2 linked regions of the Thalassospira sp. TSL5-1 genome follow. The protein of the gene in region 2 interacts with the protein of the main gene of each other region in a pairwise test. Links are inferred from orthologs where the notes say so. Each region holds a gene or a part of one and is shown on either strand. Other genes may lie near its edges.

What was found.
Region 1: the proteins of LF95_RS17375 (region 2) and mrdA interact in binary tests that used the Escherichia coli proteins (3 or more experiments, as listed by UniProt). The link is inferred for Thalassospira sp. TSL5-1 from one-to-one orthologs.

Annotation. Positions count from the first base shown.
Region 1 is NZ_KV880637.1:838,882-848,753, forward strand. What follows is about bases 320-3,273. They hold mrdA (penicillin-binding protein 2), read right to left. Parts: upstream 2,759-3,273; coding sequence 881-2,758; downstream 320-880. Other genes in these bases: rodA (rod shape-determining protein RodA), read right to left, coding at 320-880; mreD (rod shape-determining protein MreD), read right to left, coding at 3,033-3,273. Also shown: more of rodA, read right to left, coding at 1-319; more of mreD, read right to left, coding at 3,274-3,548; rod shape-determining protein MreC, read right to left, coding at 3,545-4,558; LF95_RS03970 (rod shape-determining protein), read right to left, coding at 4,679-5,719; LF95_RS03980 (2-isopropylmalate synthase), read right to left, coding at 6,739-8,292; LF95_RS03985 (LysE family translocator), read left to right, coding at 8,916-9,548; LF95_RS03990 (hypothetical protein), read left to right, coding at 9,846-9,872. UniProt on the Escherichia coli protein: Catalyzes cross-linking of the peptidoglycan cell wall. Responsible for the determination of the rod shape of the cell. Is probably required for lateral peptidoglycan synthesis and maintenance of the correct diameter during lateral and centripetal growth.
Region 2 is NZ_KV880639.1:98,607-108,557, forward strand. The notes cover bases 6,395-9,427. They hold LF95_RS17375 (penicillin-binding protein 1A), read right to left. Parts: upstream 9,113-9,427; coding sequence 6,677-9,112; downstream 6,395-6,676. Other genes in these bases: LF95_RS17370 (alkaline phosphatase D family protein), read right to left, coding at 6,395-6,449; LF95_RS17380 (N-acetylmuramoyl-L-alanine amidase), read right to left, coding at 9,399-9,427. In the rest of the region: LF95_RS17345 (DHA2 family efflux MFS transporter permease subunit), read right to left, coding at 1-29; LF95_RS17350 (HlyD family secretion protein), read right to left, coding at 26-1,183; LF95_RS17355 (MarR family winged helix-turn-helix transcriptional regulator), read right to left, coding at 1,180-1,680; LF95_RS17360 (YjiH family protein), read right to left, coding at 1,965-3,278; more of LF95_RS17370, read right to left, coding at 4,878-6,394; more of LF95_RS17380, read right to left, coding at 9,428-9,951. UniProt on the Escherichia coli protein: Cell wall formation. Synthesis of cross-linked peptidoglycan from the lipid intermediates.

The sequences.
Region 1 (9,872 bases), on a different replicon or contig from region 2:
TATAAAGCAGCAACAGGGCAATGCCGCCCACCAGGCCAAATTCCTCGCCCAGCATGGTGAAGATAAAGTCGGTCTGTTTTTCCGGCAGGAAATTAAGGTGGCTTTGCGAGCCCAGCATGAAACCCTTGCCAAACAAGCCACCAGATCCCAGGGCGATTTTGGACTGGGTAATATGATAGCCCGCGCCGAGTGGGTCATTTTCCGGGTTGAGGAAGGTGAGAACCCGGTTTTTTTGATAGTCGCGCAGGAATTGCCAGCCAATGGGAATGGCGGCCAGCGCCCCGCCCAGAATAACGCCGAATTTCCACATGCGGACTCCGGCCAGCCAGAAAATAACGCCCCCCCCGGCAATCAGCAACAGCGCGGTGCCAAGGTCCGGCTGGCGCAACACCAGGGCGGCAGGTGCCATAACCATCAAAAGCGGCGGAATAAGCAGCGGAATGCGCCCGGTTTCCTCAATCGTCAGGCCGTGAAAATAGCGCGCCAGTGCCAGAACCAGCGAGATTTTCATCAGTTCGGAGGGCTGTAACTGGAAAAAACCCAGATTGATCCAGCGTTGTGCCCCCATGCCAATATCGCCCTTGATCTCAACGGCGACCAACAGAATCAGGGAAACGACATAGGCGGCATAGGACATTTTAAGCCAGATGCGCACATCGGTCAGCGCAATCAGGATCATAAAAACCAGCCCGGCGACAAACCGCATCATTTGTCGTTCCGCCCAGGGTTGAAGGGACCCGTTGGCCGCCGAATAGAGCATGGCAAAACCGATGCAGGACAGGATGGTCAGCAAAAGCACCAGCGTCCAGTTCATTAATAACAAACGACGCCCCAAAGGCACATAATCGGGGTCCTGGCCAATGCGATAGCGCGATGCCATTTAGCTTTCCTGTTTTTTGCTGGAGGTTCGCAAAATTTGTGACGCCGACTGGATGTTTACGGCAGAAACACCGGGGCGACTGGATTTGAGCTCCTGTGCGCGGGTAAGAAGATCACGCGCAATCGGTGCGGCCACGCCAGAGCCCGACCCGCCATGCTCTACCACAACAGCACAGGCATAGCGCGGGTTTTCAACCGGGGCAAAGGCGATGAACAGCGCATGGTCACGGTATTTCCACGGCAATTCTTCATTCTTGAGAACGCCGGTCTGGCGTTCGTGCATGGAAATGCGACGCACCTGGCTGGTGCCGGTTTTACCGGCCATTTCCAGCCCCTTTATTCTAATGCGCGAGCGATAGGCCGTGCCGCGCAATTCGTTGGTCACGCCATTCATGCCGTCGCGAACGTAATTCAAATGCTGGCGCGGGATGCCCAGATCGGGGAATTCGGCATCGCTGCGCGCGGTAATATCATCTGGCGCGACATGATCGCGGGTGAGATGCGGGGTGACCGCCTTGCCCGATGCCAGACGGGCCGTCATGGTTGCCAGTTGCAGCGGTGTGGCAAGCACATAGCCCTGACCGATGGAGCAAATCAGCGTTTCACCGCCCTGCCAGCGTTTGCCAAGCTGGGTTTCTTTCCATTCCCGTGTCGGCATCAGCCCGCCCCGTTCAGAGGGCAGGTCGATACCGGTTGGGTCGCCAAGGCCCATGCGCTTTGCCATTGCGGCAATTTTGTCGATGCCCAGCTTCTGCGAGACCTCGTAATAATAAACGTCGCAGGAATGCTTTAGGGAGTCGTGCAGATTAACCCAGCCATGCCCGCCGCGTTTCCAGCAATGAAACCGTGCATTGCCCAGATCAAGATGCCCGGGGCAGAAAAAACGCTGTTCCGGCGTGATAACTCCGGCCTCAAGGGCGGCCAGGGCGACACAGGTTTTGAAGGTGGAACCGGGCGCATAGGTGCCGTTAACCGCCTTGTTTGATAGCGGCGCATATTCGTTATTGATCAGGCTGTCCCACAATTTGTGGGAAATACCGTTGGTAAAGCTGTTGGGGTCGTATGTGGGGTGGGAGGACATGGCAAGCACATCGCCATTGTAAACATCCATCACCACAGCAGCGGCACTTTCATATTCCGAAAGGCGCTGATTGGCATATCGCTGTAATTCGATATCGAGTGTCAGAACAACGGTTTCGCCGCTTTCGCCTTCCTCGCGGTCAAGTTCGCGAATGACGCGGCCCAGCGCATTGACTTCCACCTGGCTGGTGCCAGCCTTGCCACGCAAGGACATATCATAGGTTTTTTCAATGCCGCTTTTGCCAATGCGAAATCCCGGTAGTTCCAGAAGCGGATCGCCGGTCAAATCCCTTTCGGCCACGGCCGCAACGTAACCCAGTGTGTGGGCCAAATGCGGGCCTTCGGGGTAATCACGGGACCGCCCGGCATCAATGATGATGCCCGGCAGGTCGGGGGCGTTTACGCCAACCCGGGCGACTTCATCCCAGGTCAGGTTATCGCGCACTGTAACAGGGACAAAAGACCGGCGACGTTTTACATCTTCTTCAACGCGGTCAATTGTTTCAGGGGCTATTTCAATGACCTGGGATAGGATTGTCAGTGTTTTGCGCACATCCGGGCTTTGTTCGCGCACGATCAGGATATGATAGTTTTGGCGGTTAACCGCCAGCGGTGCGCCAAACCGGTCGGTGACGATGCCGCGCGGGGGTGGTAGCAGGCGGTGCGAAATGCGGTTGTCATCGGCCAGGGTGGCGTAGCGGTCACGCTCCATGACTTGCAGATAATACATGCGGGCGGCAAGGCCGGTCAGCAACACGCCCTGTCCCGCGCCCAGCATAATGGCACGGCGGGTAAACATGCGGTATCTGTCTGAATCTCGGTGCCACATTGGTAGGTCGGTATCCGTGTTCGGCTGCTATGTTGCGAAGCACAGCAGGCAAAGGCAATGTTATTTTACCGCTGGCGGGCGGATATGAAAACCATCTTGTCAGCATTGAGGCCGGTTTTACGGCTAAATGCAGGCAGTGCAACAAAACAATAATGGCCGGTCACTGGCGGATGATCCCGACTGTTGAAACAGCGTGGAATCCGTCAAATTTGCGGTTGGTCCGAATGCTGGTGCCGGTCCCTGATTACAGATTGCGCAACAGCCCGTTCTGAATGCGCACCAAAATCCAGGCCACCAGCGGAAACATGCCAGCGGTGATCAGGTAACTAATCATCAATGGCTGAAAAGGCAACAGCGCCCCGCTTAACGCCGAACTAAATAACCATTGCAGCAAAAATGCCGGACCGGCGACAATGGCAAACCCCCACCACATGACGGTAAAGGCCTTGTTGTGAAAGAACCGCCCCTGATTGGCGCTGGCCGCCTGTACCAGAAGAAACACCAGCGAGCTAACGCCTAGCGGCAACCCGGTTAACAAATCCTGGATCAGGCCCAGCATGAAGGCGGCAAAGCCGGTCATTAAATCCGGGCGGTTCACGGCCCAAAAAAACACGGCCATCAGGGTCAGGGCAGGGGTGACATCCGCCAGTTCTGGGACGCTATAGGGCAAAAGCCCGATCAAAAGCAGGACAAAAACGCTAAATGCCGGAACCGTCGATCTTGCGATGACGTCAAGGCGTTGCCATACGCCGGGTTTCACGGCCGGGTGCCTGCGTTACCTGATGGCGGGCTGGTGAAGGGTGCTTGGTCATCTGGCATACCATCATCGGGCAGCGGGGCCACACCTACACCGGTCGCAAGGTTTATGCCGTTAACGGTCTGGTTTTCCTGTTCAAGATGCGGCATGGAATGCAGGGCATCCGGGTCCTTTAGGATACCGGCCAGCCCATAATTGACCACACGCAGATATTCCACCTGGTGACGGCGAAACAGCGGGGCAACCCGCACGGCATTTTCCGATACCGACGAAACGATGCCCACCGGAATGCCTGGGGGAAAGGCGCCACCGTGACCCGATGTCAAAACCCGGTCGCCCGGTGCAATCGAGGCATCGGCGGTCAGGAAGGTCAGGATCGGCCGGTCGGTATTGTCACCTGATAGAAAGGCACGGTCGCGGCTGTTTTCGATCATGACCGGGATGCGCGAATTGATGTCGGTAATCAACAGAACACGCGATGCCTGATAACCGGCATCGGCAATCCGGCCAATCAACCCCTCGTCAGATAAAACGGCCTGACCTTTGTTTACGCCATCGCGGGTGCCTGCACTGATCATCATGCTTTGGGCAAAGGCACCGCCCATATCGGCAATGACGCGCGCGCTGACTTCGTGCTGAGCAGGCGGATTGGCAAAATGGGTCAGTTCGCGCAGGCGTTTGTTTTCGTAGTTCAGGTTCCGCGCAATCTGCTGCCAGGCCAGTAATTCGCGGTTTTCTTCGCGCAGGCGCAGGTTTTCCTCGTACAGATTGGCAAAACTTTCAATACGGCTGGTCACATCATCAATGCTGGCCGCCGGACGGGAGGCAAGACTCATGATGGGTGATACCAGATCAACGGCTGCCCCGCGAATACGTTCGATCAATACTGTGTCCGCCTTGCCCAGCAACATCAGGGCAAAACATGAAACAATCAGCAGAATGAACGCAAACCGGTGAAGTGCCGTACGGATCGGCGAAAAAATGCGCTGTTGTGGACCACTATGTTGAGCCACGTTTTTCCCCGTATTCCCCGCGTGTCGTCGAAAAACTATTCGTCGCAACTAATGATAATAAAAACGCCGAGTCGCGTCCAGTCAAGGATGCGGCCCGGCGTAGATTTTCTCACACAAACCTTAATAGGCGGTGTGCAACACGTTCCGCAGCATTTTCTTTTCTTCCAGAGCGCGGCCGGTACCCAGCGCAACACAGGAAAGCGGATCGTCGGCAATCGAAACCGGCAGGCCGGTTGCGTGGCGCAGCACGTAATCCAGGTTGCCCAGCATCGCACCACCACCGGTCAGAACAATGCCTTTATCAACGATATCGGCAGCCAGTTCCGGCGGGGTCTGTTCCAGCGCGACCTTGACGGCCTCGATAATGGCCGAAACCGGCTCGGCAAGGCTTTCGGCGATCTGACGTTCGGAAATCAGAAGTTCCTTTGGTACGCCATTCATCAGGTCGCGACCCCGAATTTCCATCGTGGCACCATCGCCATCGTCAGGCGCACAGGCAGAACCAATTTCCTTTTTGACCCGTTCGGCGGTGCTTTCACCGACCAGCAGGTTATGGGTGCGACGGATATAGGCAATGATGGCCTCATCCATTTTGTCGCCACCAACACGCACGGAGCGGGCATAAACGATACCGCCCAATGACAGAACGGCGACCTCGGTGGTGCCGCCGCCAATATCAACAACCATTGAGCCCGTCGGTTCGGTAACGGGCAGGCCAGCACCAATTGCTGCGGCCATCGGTTCGTCAATCAGCCAGACTTTGCGCGCACCGGCACTTTCGGCACTTTCCTGAATGGCGCGGCGTTCAACCGCCGTGGAGCCCGACGGCACACAAATAATGACTTCCGGGCTGGCAAAATTGCGCCGGTTATGCACCTTGCGAATGAAATGCTTGATCATTTCTTCGGCAATGTGGAACTCGGCGATGACGCCATCACGCAACGGGCGGATCGCCTGAATATATCCAGGGGTACGGCCCAACATCAGCTTGGCTTCTTCACCAACCGCGAGAACCTGTTTTTTGCCTTTCTCGTCGGTGATTGCAACGACCGAAGGTTCGTTAAGGACAATTCCGCGTCCCTTTACGTAAACCAACGTGTTGGCGGTGCCAAGATCGACCGCCATGTCGGAGGATAATATCCCAAGCAGTTTGGAAAACATTCCTGCCCTATGCCCCGGTAATAGAAAACTCTTAAACGCGAATGTATCGCTCTAGATAGCGCAGCGAGAGCGCCTATGCACGAATAAACTGCAACGGATTGCGGAATAGTTAAGGCCGCCCCTGCCTTTGCCGTGCTTAACGTGAATTTGCCCTTTTTGACCAGCAGAAAGGTTGATATCAGATCGCGCCGGCATATGTGTTCAATTTATAATTGTAGTTTTAAGGGGCGCGACAGGGCCGGTCTTTGGAAAGGTCAAAAGGACTCGATAAATCCGGTAAAATGGTAGTGCGGCCATGATCAGCAAGATGTCCCCGCGCGGTGTTTCAGGCATGCCAACAGCATTTTTCCGCTGCCTTCCAGACCAAAAATCAACAATTCACGCGGGTTTCGTCGGGGGAGCCTGATCCCCGGGTGGTTTGCCAGTGATCGACAGTCATTCTGTCCTCATATATCGGCATTGCACCTGGCTATGCTGGCGCGGTGGGGATGCGTTGCTTGTCCCGGCTCTGTTTTGGGTGTTGCTGTGCCTTCGAATATTTTGTGCCGGTTTGCGATCATTTCAACTTATGGTCGTTGTTTTGGTGCAAAAGCAAAAACAGGATCAATTTGTCTGTGTAATGTTGATGAATGCAAAATAACGCCAACTTTTTACCGTATCTCACAGACTTGCGGCGGATCGTGGATATGATTGGCGGCAGGGTGGCGGCGCTAAAAATGTAAATCGGCAGAAACCCTGAGAGGGTGTGGTGCAGAAAATTTACGCCAGTTGCTGCAAAAAACGGGCGCATATCGCGATGAAGACACAGCAATGCCGACCGTGCGGAATGCGATATTTGGCCAGGATGGGGTAAAATTTCCGTTTAAGTTGAATTTTGACGCCAATTGGTCGTCTATATCGCATCAGGGACAGCGAATCGGCGGTAGTTGGCCTTTGTAATGCAAAGCGGGCGGCCAAATTGACCGCCCGTTGATAAAATATAGGATGCGGGCTGATCGTTTTAGCCCTGTTTTGCCTGGTTATGAGGCAATGGCGTCAGGTGCTGTTTTCTCGCTTTTGAGGATCAGCTTGTTGACCGCCGTCACATAGGCCATGCAGGAGGCAACAACCGTATCTGTGCTGGAGGCGTTGCCAATCACGGTACGGCCGTCACCTTCGAGTTTCACCGTCACCTGTGCCTGGGCATCGGTGCCCTCGGTTACGGCATGCACCTGATAGAGCTTCAATTGCCATTCATTATGCGGGTAAATTTCCTGAATAGCGTTAAAGGTGGCGTCAATCGGGCCGTCGCCGGTGGTTTTGGCGGTTTTGGTCTCGCCATTGACCGTCAGTTCCAGTTCGGCAACCTGCGGGCCCTTGGAGCCACAAACAACGCCCAAGGACACAAACTTAATGTGTTCGTTATCGCGCAGGCCGTCATCAACCAGGGCGACGATATCATCGTCATAAACTTCTTTTTTCTTGTCGGCGAGTTCCTTGAAACGGTCAAACGCATCCTGAATGGCGTTGTCGCCCATTTCGCCAAAGCCCAGTTCCTTGAGCTTTTCCTTAAACGCATGGCGACCGGAATGCTTGCCCATCACCAGGCTGGACTTGTTCAGCCCAATGCTTTCCGGTTTCATGATTTCATAGGTTTCGGCATGTTTCAGGTAGCCGTCCTGATGGATGCCACTTTCATGGGCAAAGGCATTGGCACCAACAATGGCCTTGTTGGGCTGCACGACAAAGCCCGAAACCGCCGAAACCAGGCGCGAGGCATTCATGATTTTGGTGGAATCCAGCCCGGTGGAATAAGGCATGACGTCGTTGCGGGTTTGCAGCGCCATCAGGATTTCTTCGAGTGCGGCATTCCCCGCACGTTCGCCCAAACCATTAATGGTGCATTCGATCTGGCGGGCACCAGCCTGAACAGCGGCCAGCGAGTTGGCAACCGCCAGCCCCAAATCGTTGTGGCAATGGACCGACAGGATCGCCTTGTCGATATTGGGCACGCGATTAAACAGCATGGTCATGGTCGCGGCATATTCGCTGGGCGTGGTGTAACCAACCGTATCGGGGATGTTGATGGTGGTGGCACCGGCGTCAATCGCGGCTTCTACGCAGCGGCACAGAAAGTCGTGGTCGGTGCGCGAGCCGTCTTCGGCGGACCATTCGACATCGTCGGTAAAGCGACGGGCAAAGGCGACGCTTTCGCTGACCTTTTCCAGCACGCGTTCCGGCTCCATCTGCAATTTGTATTTCATATGCAGCGGGCTGGTGGAAATGAACGTATGAATACGTTTCTGTTCCGCCGGGACGAGGGCTTCGCCGGCACGTTCAATGTCGCCTTTGGTGGCACGGGCCAATGAACAAATGGTCGGGCCTTTGATCTGTTTGGCGATTTCATTGACGGAACGGAAGTCGCCGTTCGATGCAATGGCAAAACCGGCCTCGATGACATCGACTTTCAGTTCGGCCAGCGCCTGGGCAACACGCAGTTTTTCATCGAGCGACATTGATGCGCCGGGGGATTGTTCCCCATCACGCAGGGTGGTGTCAAAAATGACGACGCGGTTGTCTTGCGAACTTGCCATGACTTCGTTTCCTGTTCTTGGTCGGGCCAGAATGCCCTGTAATCATATGAAAATATTCGGAAATTCAATGCGGGCCTGAAATGCGGCGCGGCTGGTTCCCCTGAGCTGCGAGGCGACGTCTCATACCGCTATGTCGGGTATGGTGGCCTCGGGTGGAACGCTCAGGGGCGGGTAAGTCGTAGCGACCCGCGAGCGGCACAACCTAGAAGACCCGATAGTAGAAGCGCATCAGACATAATCGCCCGCCCGTTTGCCAAAACGGCAACGGCGCATGTGGCGCGATTAATGTGAATGGTCTGTTCTGCGAACATCGGTCTTCTGATCAGGTAAAATCACAGTTGGTTGATGAGTTAATGTCAACGTCATGGACGATCAGGTCAAGTAATTTTTGTACTCTTCTAGCGTATTTTTTGCGCGTTTTTGCCAATGCGGGCGGTCGCGCCCGGCCAGCAGATTTTGTGATGCCCCTTTTTTTGGGGTGTTGGCAAATTTGCTTTGTTCAGGAACGGGCTGGTTTGGGTGTGAAAAAGTTTATATGTTCCCATCGTGCAGACCGTTGGCGAAAAGCCCGACATGGTATATGCCGGAAGATGCAGGCCGACTTTTTAAACTGGATGTAAAAAATGAATCTGTCACTTTTGGCAGCCTTTATTCCAACAGCCTTTTTTGTCTCGATCACACCGGGGATGTGCATGACCCTGGCGCTGACGATGGGGATGACCATTGGAGTGCGCCGAACCTTCTGGATGATGGCGGGTGAATTGGTTGGAGTGGCCATTGTTGCGCTGTCAGCGGCATTGGGGGTCGCGGCGGTCATGCTGGAATATCCGGCGGTTTTTGCCGTGTTCAAATATGTTGGTGGTGCGTATCTGGCCTATTTGGGCATTCAGATGTGGCGGTCACGCGGGCGCATGGCCCTGTCGCTTGATGCAACCGCCGGTATGGCGGCGGGCAAACCGGCAAAGGCGGCGGCATTGGCAAGCCAGGGGTTCGTTACCGCCATTGCCAACCCCAAAGGCTGGGCTTTTATGGTGTCATTGTTGCCGCCCTTTATTCATGTTGATCAGCCCATAATGCCGCAGCTTTCACTTTTGGTGACAATTTTGCTGATCACCGAGCTGGGCTGCCTGATCCTGTATGCAACGGGCGGTAAATCGCTGCGACATTTTCTGGAAAAAAGCGGGAATGTTCGCATTCTCAACCGCATTGCCGGTACCTTGATGATCGGGGTCGGGATCTGGTTGGCATCAAGCTGACTTTACAGCGGGGCGCAGTAACACATCGCAAACACCAGCCTTAAATAAGCTGTTTGACAGATAGCAGAGCGAGCCTGTTTGTAAGGATAGGAAGACCGAAAAGGCAAGGTTTTCAGTCTCTTTAGTCTATTCCCCGCCCCTTAAAATGGACTAGAATTTAGGGATAAATTATCTGCTTCGGGAGTGCCGGGATTATCAAAGTATCAAAAGCATCGTGCCGTTATTACTGGCATGGCGATGTTTGCGGGTTTGATTGTGGCGAAACGGGGCGCAGGAAAGAGTGATGGAGGGTCCGCGATGCCCAGCGGCCCGCCCAATAGCCGG
Region 2 (9,951 bases):
ATGCCGGATGTTGCTGCGGCAGAGCTCATTGTCCGTTTTCTCCGCCCTTTGTACCTGCTTCGGCCTCGTTAACGCCAATCCAGGACAAAGCTGTTCTTGCAAAAACCGGCATTTCGCGTTTGTGATGGGTATCGACTTCGACAACCGTGCTCATACCGGCACGCAAAACGGGCTGACCATTGGTCATTTCCAGGGCAATACGAACGGGAATACGCTGCACAACCTTCACCCAGTTACCCGTGGCATTCTGTGCTGGCAACACCGAAAATTCTGCCCCGGTGGCCGGCGACACACTTTGCACCACACCTTTCCATTCATGGTCGGGATAGGCATCCACCGTGACATCAACCGATTGTCCCGGCTGCAAATATGTCAGGTCAACTTCCTTGAAATTGGCATCCACCCACATCGACTTGGTGGAAACAAGGCTGGCAACGGCCCTGCCCGGCGTAATATAGGCACCCGGTTCGGGCTTGTTGGCAACAATACCGTCAAACGGGGCCTTGATAACCGTATGTGCCAGGTCCAGTTCGGCCTGGTCCAACGCCGCCTTGGCCTGCTGAAATTGCGGTAACTGTTCTACCGGTGTGTCAAGCGCCCCGCCAAGTTTGGCAAGAGTTGTCTTCATAGCCTGACGATCCAGGGCAATTTCCTGCTTTGCGCTGGCAACCGCATTTTGGGCATCGTCAAAGGCCGCCTTAGACACAACATTGCGCTTGCTCAGTTGCGACTGGCGAGCATAGGTTTTTTCCGCATATTCCAGTTTGATTTTTGCCAGTTCCAGGTTGCCCTGTTGCTCGGCATAGCTTTGTTTCAGGGCATTCATGTCCTGGCGAACAGAACCCAGATTTGCCTGGGCCTGTTCGACGGCAATTTTGAACGGGTCCTGATCAAGGCGCAAGATAACGTCGCCCTTCTTCACCGGCTGGTTTTCTTGCACCAGCACTTCGGCTATCTGGCCGCTGACCTGCGGGCTGATGGCAACCATATCAGCATGGACATAGGCATTTTCCGTTTCGATATACCGTCCACCCGAATAATACCAATAGGCACCACCAACAATCACGGCAACCGGCCCCAATACAAGCAAGACCGGGCGCAGCCAGCGCCGTTTGCGTTTTGGTGCGGCCCCGCTTCGTTGGCCCTGTTCTGCATTATCCTCTTTTTCAACAGGTTCGCTCATTCTTCGTCGCCTTTTAAATCTTGTTTGGGGACCTGCGGGGCTTTGTCCGAAAGTTCCTGCTCGCAGGAAATCAGGTTCATACGCATATGTTGCAAATGCTCGATCACGACGTCCTGGTCCGCTTCCGATAAACCCGCCAGGGCATCGCGCCGGGTTTCAGCAGCAAATTCCCACATTTTGTCAATCAACGGAGAGGCATTCTTGCCAATATAAAGGTTCACCGCCCGCCGGTCTGCCGGGTCAGGCCGGCGCTCAACCAGGCCGGCTTCTTCCAACCGGTCAATCAAACGGGCCAGGGTAATGGGCTGGATGTCCATCAAATCGGCCAAAGCGGCCTGATTGATCCCTTCGCGTGGCACCAGAAACGCAAGTGCCTGCAATTGCGACTGTGTCAGCCCCAAATCGCGAGCACGGCGGTTAAACCGACGCATCATCAACCGTGATACGTCTTTCAGCAAAAAACCAATGCTTCTTTGTGGGTCACGCGAGGACGTCAAGAACAAACTCCTACTTATTATACGCAGTGCATATTGTAAGCAATGTATATGAAATTTCTGCGGAGATTTTCAAGTGTGATTTCATTCACACCTTTGTGTATTAAGGAGATTTCATTCAACTATCTGTTTTAAAAAGATTTAATCACCAGATAGCCCCCATGCACAAAACGCAAATCTTTTAAATAAAGGCCTCAATCGCCCTCAAACTCATAAAAAAACGACCCTGCAGCAGTTACCGCAGGGCCGTTTTACCGGAGTCACTCTATCAATTCGGCGGGTTATCCCTAGCTGCCAATAAGCATCGCTGCCGGAATTGCCAGAAGCAGACTAAGCGCAACCCGCAAGAACCAGACAATGACCAGCCGCCCCACGCCAATCGGAATTTCCGTTGACAAAATACAGGGGATGGAAGCCGAGAAAAACAGAACACCCGAGACACTGACCACACCGGCAGCAAAGCGCACAACAAAGCTGGCATCCCCCAGGATCAAAGCAGGCAGGAACATTTCGGCAAGCCCGGTGGCAGATGCTTTGGCAAGTTCGGCGGCTCCATCGATGCCAAAAATGGCCGTAAACGGATAAAAGACATAACCCAGCCAATCAAACACCGGCGTGTATTTCGCCAGCAGCAAGCCAATCAACCCAACCGACATAATCGATGGCAGGATCGAAATGGTCATCAGCAGACCTTCACGCAGGTTCAGTTTGATGTTTTCCAAAAGGCCCGGTGCATTATGCGCAACCTCAAGGCCGCTTTGCCACGCCGTGCGCACCCGTTCGCCAGAGGGAACATCGGGTTCCGGGTCACGGGCATGGTCATCCATGCCAACCAGCGGCGGAATACGGACCGTAATGGCGGTGACAACAAAGGTAATCACCAGTGTCAGCCAAAAATACTGGTTCCAGATATCCATCAGGTTCAAAGTTTTGGCAACGATGATCATGAAGGTTGCCGAAACCGTGGAAAAACCGGTGGCAATAACGGCTGCCTCGCGGGCCGAATACTGCCCGGCCTTATAAACGCGGTTGGTAATCAGAAGACCAATGCTGTAACTGCCAACAAAGGACGCAACCGCATCAATCGCCGACCGGCCGGGTGTTTTCCAGATCGGGCGCATAACGGGCTGTAAAAACACGCCGATAAATTCCAGCAGACCATAACTGACCAAAAGCGCCAAAAACACCGCCCCGATTGGCACGATCAACCCAACCGAAATCACCAGTTTGTTAAACAGAAACGGCAACATATCCTTGCTTTGCAAGGCTTCTGGCCCCCAACCGGTCAATGCCAAAACAGCCGTCACCGCCCCCAAAAGCTTCAATACCGAAAAAACCTTGTCGGTGGTGGTGTTTTTCCAGGTGCCCTTCACAAAAGGATAGGCCGCCCCAACCCAAATCATGGCAAGCGCATAATAGCCAGCTGCTGGCCCCATAATGCCCCGCAAAAAACCGACCATATGGTCCAGCGGGATCGAGCTTTTGCCGTCAATTGTGATCGGAATAAAGAAAATGAAAATGCCAATGGCACTTAGGCCCAACAGTCGCCCCATATTGGCCGCACTGGGCCCCGCCACAGCAGAATTATCGTTCGATGACATGATTGCTTCCCTGAAAGTCATGTTCGTGGACATCTATTATGTATAGACATTTTATTATGACTATACATTTGAGCCCATTCTGCAACAAAGAAATTTCGACAACTTCGCCAGGGAAGAGGCTAAAGGCAAAATGTCTGCGCCATTTTTTGGCGGAAAACATTACAGTCCAGCCCTGTTGATTAAAAATTGCACAGAGATACAAAAGTCAAAACATTCTGGGCACAATGCAACCCAAAATAAAAAAGCCCCCGCCACAATGCAGCGGGAGCTTTGAAACCGGTATCAGGACTCCGGTTAATTGATGTCTTCAATCTCGCCAGCGGAACCCGTCACACGGGCTGCCAGGGCGGCAGCCATGAACTGGTCCAGATCACCGTTCAAAACACCCTGGGTATCGGATGTTTCCACCCCGGTGCGCAAATCCTTGATCATCTGATAAGGCTGCAGAACATAAGACCGGATCTGATGGCCCCAGCCAATATCGGACTTGGTGTCTTCAACGGCCTGGGCTTCGGCTTCGCGACGCTGCAATTCGGCTTCGTATAAACGGGCCTTCAGCATCTTCATCGCCGTATCACGGTTTTTATGCTGTGATCTGTCATTTTGGCACTGGGCAACGATCCCGGTCGGAATATGGGTGATACGCACCGCAGAATCCGTCCGGTTAACGTGCTGCCCACCGGCACCCGACGCACGATAGGTATCAACCCGCAAATCCTTGTCGAGGATTTCGATATTGATGTCGTCATCGACCACCGGATACACCCAGCAGGATGAAAAACTGGTATGGCGGCGTGCCGCACTGTCATAGGGCGAAATACGCACCAGACGATGCACACCCACCTCGTTTTTCAGCCAGCCATAGGCATTGTGCCCCGATACCTTATAGGTCACAGACTTGATACCGGCTTCTTCGCCGTCGCTTTCTTCAAGCATTTCAAGTTTGTACCCCTTGGATTCGCACCAGCGCACATACATGCGGGCCAACATGCTTGCCCAATCCTGGGCCTCGGTCCCGCCGGCACCGGCATGAATTTCCAAATAGGCATCATTGGCGTCCGCCTCACCCGAAAGCAGGCTTTCAAGCTCCCGCTTGGCGGCAATGTCGCGAATGGCACGCAGGCCATCTTCGGCTTCCTTGACGGTATCGTCATCGCCCTCGGCTTCGCCAAGTTCGATCAGTTCGATATTGTCATCAAGTTCCTGGGCCAGGGCCTTGTAGCCATTGATGGAGTCATCAAGCTGGGTGCGTTCCCGCATGATTTTCTGCGCGTTTTCCGGCTTATCCCACAAGGTCGGGTCTTCGGCCAGGGCGTTTAATTCGTCGAGACGTCTAAGGGCATTATCCCAGTCAAAGATGCCTCCTCAGCAGTGCCATTGACTGCTTGATCTCATCTACCAATGCCTGTGCTTCAGCGCGCATTGATGTCTCCGTTACATTCGTGAATTTTGTCGGGCAACGTCATGATAACGTTATTGCCAATCGTGGCGCGGGTTATATCAGCTTTTGCCCGTCTTGAAACCCCCGCAGCCACATAAAAACCCCGGCACCAATCTGGCACCGGGGTCCTGTCAGTCCAAAAACAGGTTAAACCGTGTTTAACTATACACTGGGTCCAGCGTGACAGTGTAAAGCTCGGTATCGGCGACATCGCGCAATGAAACGCGCAACTGTTCGCTATCGCCATCAATATCGATCAGGCCAAAAAACTGCATCCCGGCCGATGGCGGCAGGTTAACGCCCTGCTCCTTGCTGGGATATTTGGCAAATTTGACCTCCGGCCCAAAGGTGTTGTCCATATCATTGGGACCAAATGTTCCGGCATGCAGGGGACCGGAAACAAACTCCCAAAACGGATCAAAATCGGTAAATTGTGCCTTTGCCGGATCATAATAATGCGCGGCAGTATAGTGCACATCGGCGGTCAGCCATACCGTGTTGCGAATTTTGGCTGATTTGATGAAACGCAGCAAATCGACAATTTCCAGTTCACGCCCCGCCGGAGCCCCATCGCCATTGGCGAGGTTTTCAAAGGTGCTTTTGTTTTTCCAGTCATCGTAAACAATCATGCCAATCGGCATGTCGGCAGCAATGACTTTCCAGGTTGCCTTTGAATTCAGCAGGGCACGTTTAAGCCACTCAATTTGCTGTTTGCCCATAAAGGCGGTTTTGTCAGTCTCGACCGGGCTGTTATTGCTGTCATTGGGGCCGCGATAGGACCGCATATCCAGCACAAAAATTTCCAGCGACGGACCATAGGAAATGGTGCGGTAAACCCGGCCTGGCTCCTGTGCCTGTTCGCGCACCGGCAGCATTTCGCGAAACGCGCGATTGGCACGCGCGGCCAGCAAAGATACCGATTTTTCCGTATAGCGATCATCATGCGTCAGCATCTCGCCTGGATACCAGTTATTCAAAACCTCATGATCATCCCATTGATAATAAACAGGGATCATGCGGTTGAACTCGCGCACATGTTTATCGAGCATATTGTATTTATAGTTCGCCCGAAATTCATCCAGCGTCTCGGCAACCTTGCCGGTGCCCTCAGTGGTCAGGTTCTTCCAAATCTGGCCATCTGGCATCTTTTGCTCGGCCATAAAGGGGCCATCGGCATAAATCGTATCACCGGAATGAATAAAAAAATCCGGCTGATGGGCCGTGATGGTGGCATAGGTTTTCATCCCGCCACGATCTTCATCAATGCCCCAGCCCTGCCCGGCAGTATCACCGGACCAGCCAAAGCGGATATTGCGCCGCTTCATCGGATTGGTGCGGAAATGACCGATAATCGGTTCCGATGTGGCGCGAACGTTATCAAGATTCTCGAAATGGATTTTATAAAAAATGTCCTGCCCGGCAGGTAAGTCGGTCAAGGCAAGCTTGCCTGCCAAATCACCTTCGCTCAAAACATCGACATAGGGCACCTTGATGGATTTGGAAAAACCCTCGATCGTGGCGATTTCGGCAATCATGCGCGACGGGCGGTCTGCCCGCGCCCAGATGCGGGCCGAATTTGCCGTTACATCACCACTTTGCACACCGTGCGTTATCACAGGGCGATCCGCGGCACGCGAAATGGATGGCATAAAGAAACCACCCAAAACAGAGGCGGCACCCGCCGTCCCTGTTGATTTCAAAAAATTGCGTCGGGTAAGTCGAATGGACATTTTCCAATTCCCAGCAAAAGCCAAAGCAAAACTGCGGGGATCATAACCCGATGATGTAACAGACATGTTTCCAAGTCTTGACGGTTTTATCAACACCCGATCATGACCAGCCTTTCCATGAGGGCTGGTATAAAACCGCTTCTATCGTGCGCATAAAAAAGGGCCGGAGAACATTTCTCCAGCCCTTAACGGATCATTCACAGGTTCATTATAGCGAGCTTGCAGACTTAATAAATACCGCTGGGGCTGGAAACTCCGCCATCGCTGCTGCCTCCCATGCTGCCAGCAATACCGCCATTCGATGAACTGCCATCAATCACCCGATCATTCCGTTCGGGAATGGTACCGGGCTTGAAAGCCTCCCAAATAACATTGCCATCACCTGCCTGTGCGGGAAGGCCGCTACGCGCATCGATACGCACCATGCGGATACCCGGCGGGGTCCGGAACGGTACCGGTGTAACGCCCTCCATCGCCTTGCCCATAAATTCGTGGAAAATCGGCGCTGCCGCCGAGGCCCCCTGTTCACGATCCCCAAGTGAGCGGTTATCGTCAAAGCCAACATAAACGCCAAGGGCCAGGTCAGGCGTAAAGCCAACAAACCACGCATCGCGGGAATCGTTAGTGGTGCCGGTTTTACCCGCCAGCGGGAACGGCAAATTACGCATGCGACGTCCGGTACCGCGCTGAATAACACCTTCAAGCATTGAAACAATCTGGAAGGCACTGGCCGGATCGGTCAGCTGTTCGCGGTTATCGGGCAGTTCGGGCGGCAATTGGCCATTATAAACCACATCCTGACAATCCAGGCACTGACGGTCATCACGGCGGTAAATCACCTTGCCTCGACGGTCCTGAATACGGTCAATCAGGGTCGGAGTTACCTTTTTGCCGCCATTCACCAGTTCGGAATAGGCGTTGGTCAACCGCAGAACGGTTGTTTCTGCGGCCCCCAACGACATGGAAAGGACCGCCGGCATGCTATCTACCACACCAAATTTTTCAGCATAATTTACGACCTTTTCCATCCCGATGGTTTGCGCCAGGCGCACGGTCATCAGGTTTCGAGAAAGCTCGATCCCCAAACGCAGGGTCGAGGGGCCGTAAAACTTGCCACTATAGTTACCCGGCTTCCATTTGCCCTGCCCCGGCCCCTGATCGATCACAAAGGGCGCATCAAGAACCAGCGAGGACGGCGTAAAACCGGAATCCATTGCCGCCAGATAAACAAACGGCTTAAAGGCAGAACCGGGCTGACGGTGGGCCTGGGTAGCACGGTTGAATTTTGACATATCGTGGGAAAAGCCGCCCGACATTGCCAAAACACGCCCGGTATGCGGGTCCATCGCCACAAGGCCACCATTCACATCGGGAATCTGCTGCAGCGAATAGGTGCCATCAACAACATTGCCATTATCATCTTTCAGGCTAGCAACCATCACAACATCGCCGGGATTAACCACGTCCGATGCCTTGCTTACGGCACCACCAACCCTTTGGCCCTTCAGCCAGGGGCGTGCCCATTTCATTTCCGCAAACGGAATTTTGCCCTGCTTGCCATTTTCCACGCCAATAATGGCGTCATTACCATCCAGACGCAAAACAACCGCCTTCAACCACGGAACATCATGCGGTGCCTTAACCTGTTCCAGCGGTTTTTGCCAATCGCCCGAAATATCAATTTTTTCAAGCGGGCCGCGCCAGCCATGCCGGCGATCATAATCTACCAGACCATCAAACATGACCTTGTTGGCAATGGTCTGCAATTTCGGATCAACCGACGTGCGCACAGAAAGGCCACCATTATAAAGGGCATTTTCACCATAACGATCAACCAGTTCGCGGCGGACTTCCTCGGCAAAATAATCGGCATGGGCATAATAATCGACCGATTCACGATCCTTGCCAATCAAGGGCGCGGCCAGGGCCTCATTTGCTTGGTCTGCTGTGATGTAACCCTCATCAAGCATACGCCCGATCACCCAGTCGCGACGGCCTTTTGCCGCGTCATGGTCTCGAACCGGGTCGTAATTTGACGGTGCCTTGGGCAAGGCCCCCAAATAGGCAGCCTCGGCAACTGTCAGTTCATCAAGAGATTTGTCAAAATAGCGCAACGCGGCTGCGGCAACACCATAGCTGCCCCGTCCCAGATAAATTTCATTCAGATACAATTCCAGAATATGCTTTTTGGAAAAGGCCTGTTCGATCCGGAAAGACAGGATGGCTTCCTTGATTTTACGGTCATAGGAAACCTCGTTGGTCAGCAAAAAGTTTTTCGCCACCTGCTGGGTGATGGTCGATGCCCCAACAGGGCGGCGCCCGGAACCGATATTGGCGATATTGGTAATCGCGGCACGAAACACACTGGGAAAATCAATCCCCGGATGGGTCCAGAAATTCTGGTCCTCGGCAGCGACAAAGGCATTAATCACCTTGCGCGGGATCTGTTCGATCGGCACAAAAACACGTTTTTCCTTGGCATATTCCGCGATCAGGGCACCGTCACCGGCGTGAACACGGGTCATGACCTCCGGCTCATAATCGGCCAGTTGAGTATAATCAGGCAGGTCCCGGCCAAAATGCCAGAAAACACCAAGAACGCACGCTCCACCTGCTACTGCCAGCAGGAAAAGCACACCGGTAATTGTCAGAAAAATACGCATTAAACGGATCTTTATCGTTTCGCTGTTGTTGCCGCCTGGGCGGATGTATGCTCGGACGAATATCACAAAGCCCTATCATCGCGGCAAAAAAGTGGCCCCGTTGCACTAGAACGCGCATCCCGGCTTACTGATCCCCGAATTTAAGACGATTTAAATTACAATCTACGCCCGCACAGAAGCACCCTATACTTTTGTCAGAGACAACTGTAGGGACAAAACCGGGCAAAACAACGGCAAAATTTAATGACATCTTAAAATCAGGTGCTTCTTGCCAATCCCGAAGCTGTCAAAATTTATGGGTTTTAAAATAGTCATCCAGGGCACGTAAAATTGCCTTGGCCATTTTTTCCCGATGTGCCGGTGATTGCAGCAATTTCGCATCGGTCGGGTTGGACAAATATCCCATTTCAAACAACGCAGAGGGAATATCGGGTGCCTTCAAAACGGCAAACCCGGCAAAACGGTGGGTTCGCTGCTGCAATTTCACATCGCTTGCCAGTTCACGCACCATATCGGTGGCAAAATTGGACGACAGATTCATGGTTTCACGCTGGGCCAAATCGATCAGAATGCTTTGTACCAGCGAATTTTCCTCGGAAAGGTCGATCCCCGCAATAACGTCGGCCTTGTTTTCCTTGCTTGCCAGGGCCGATGCTTCCTTGTCCGATGCGTTTTCAGACAAAGTATAAACCGACGCCCCGCGATGATTGCGGTCCGAAATAGAATCGGCATGAAGGGACAAAAACAGGTCCGCGTGGTTTTTACGCGCAATCTCGGTACGCTGACGCAGCTTCAGGAACACATCCTTGTCACGGGTCAACAGGGCGCGATAACGCCCC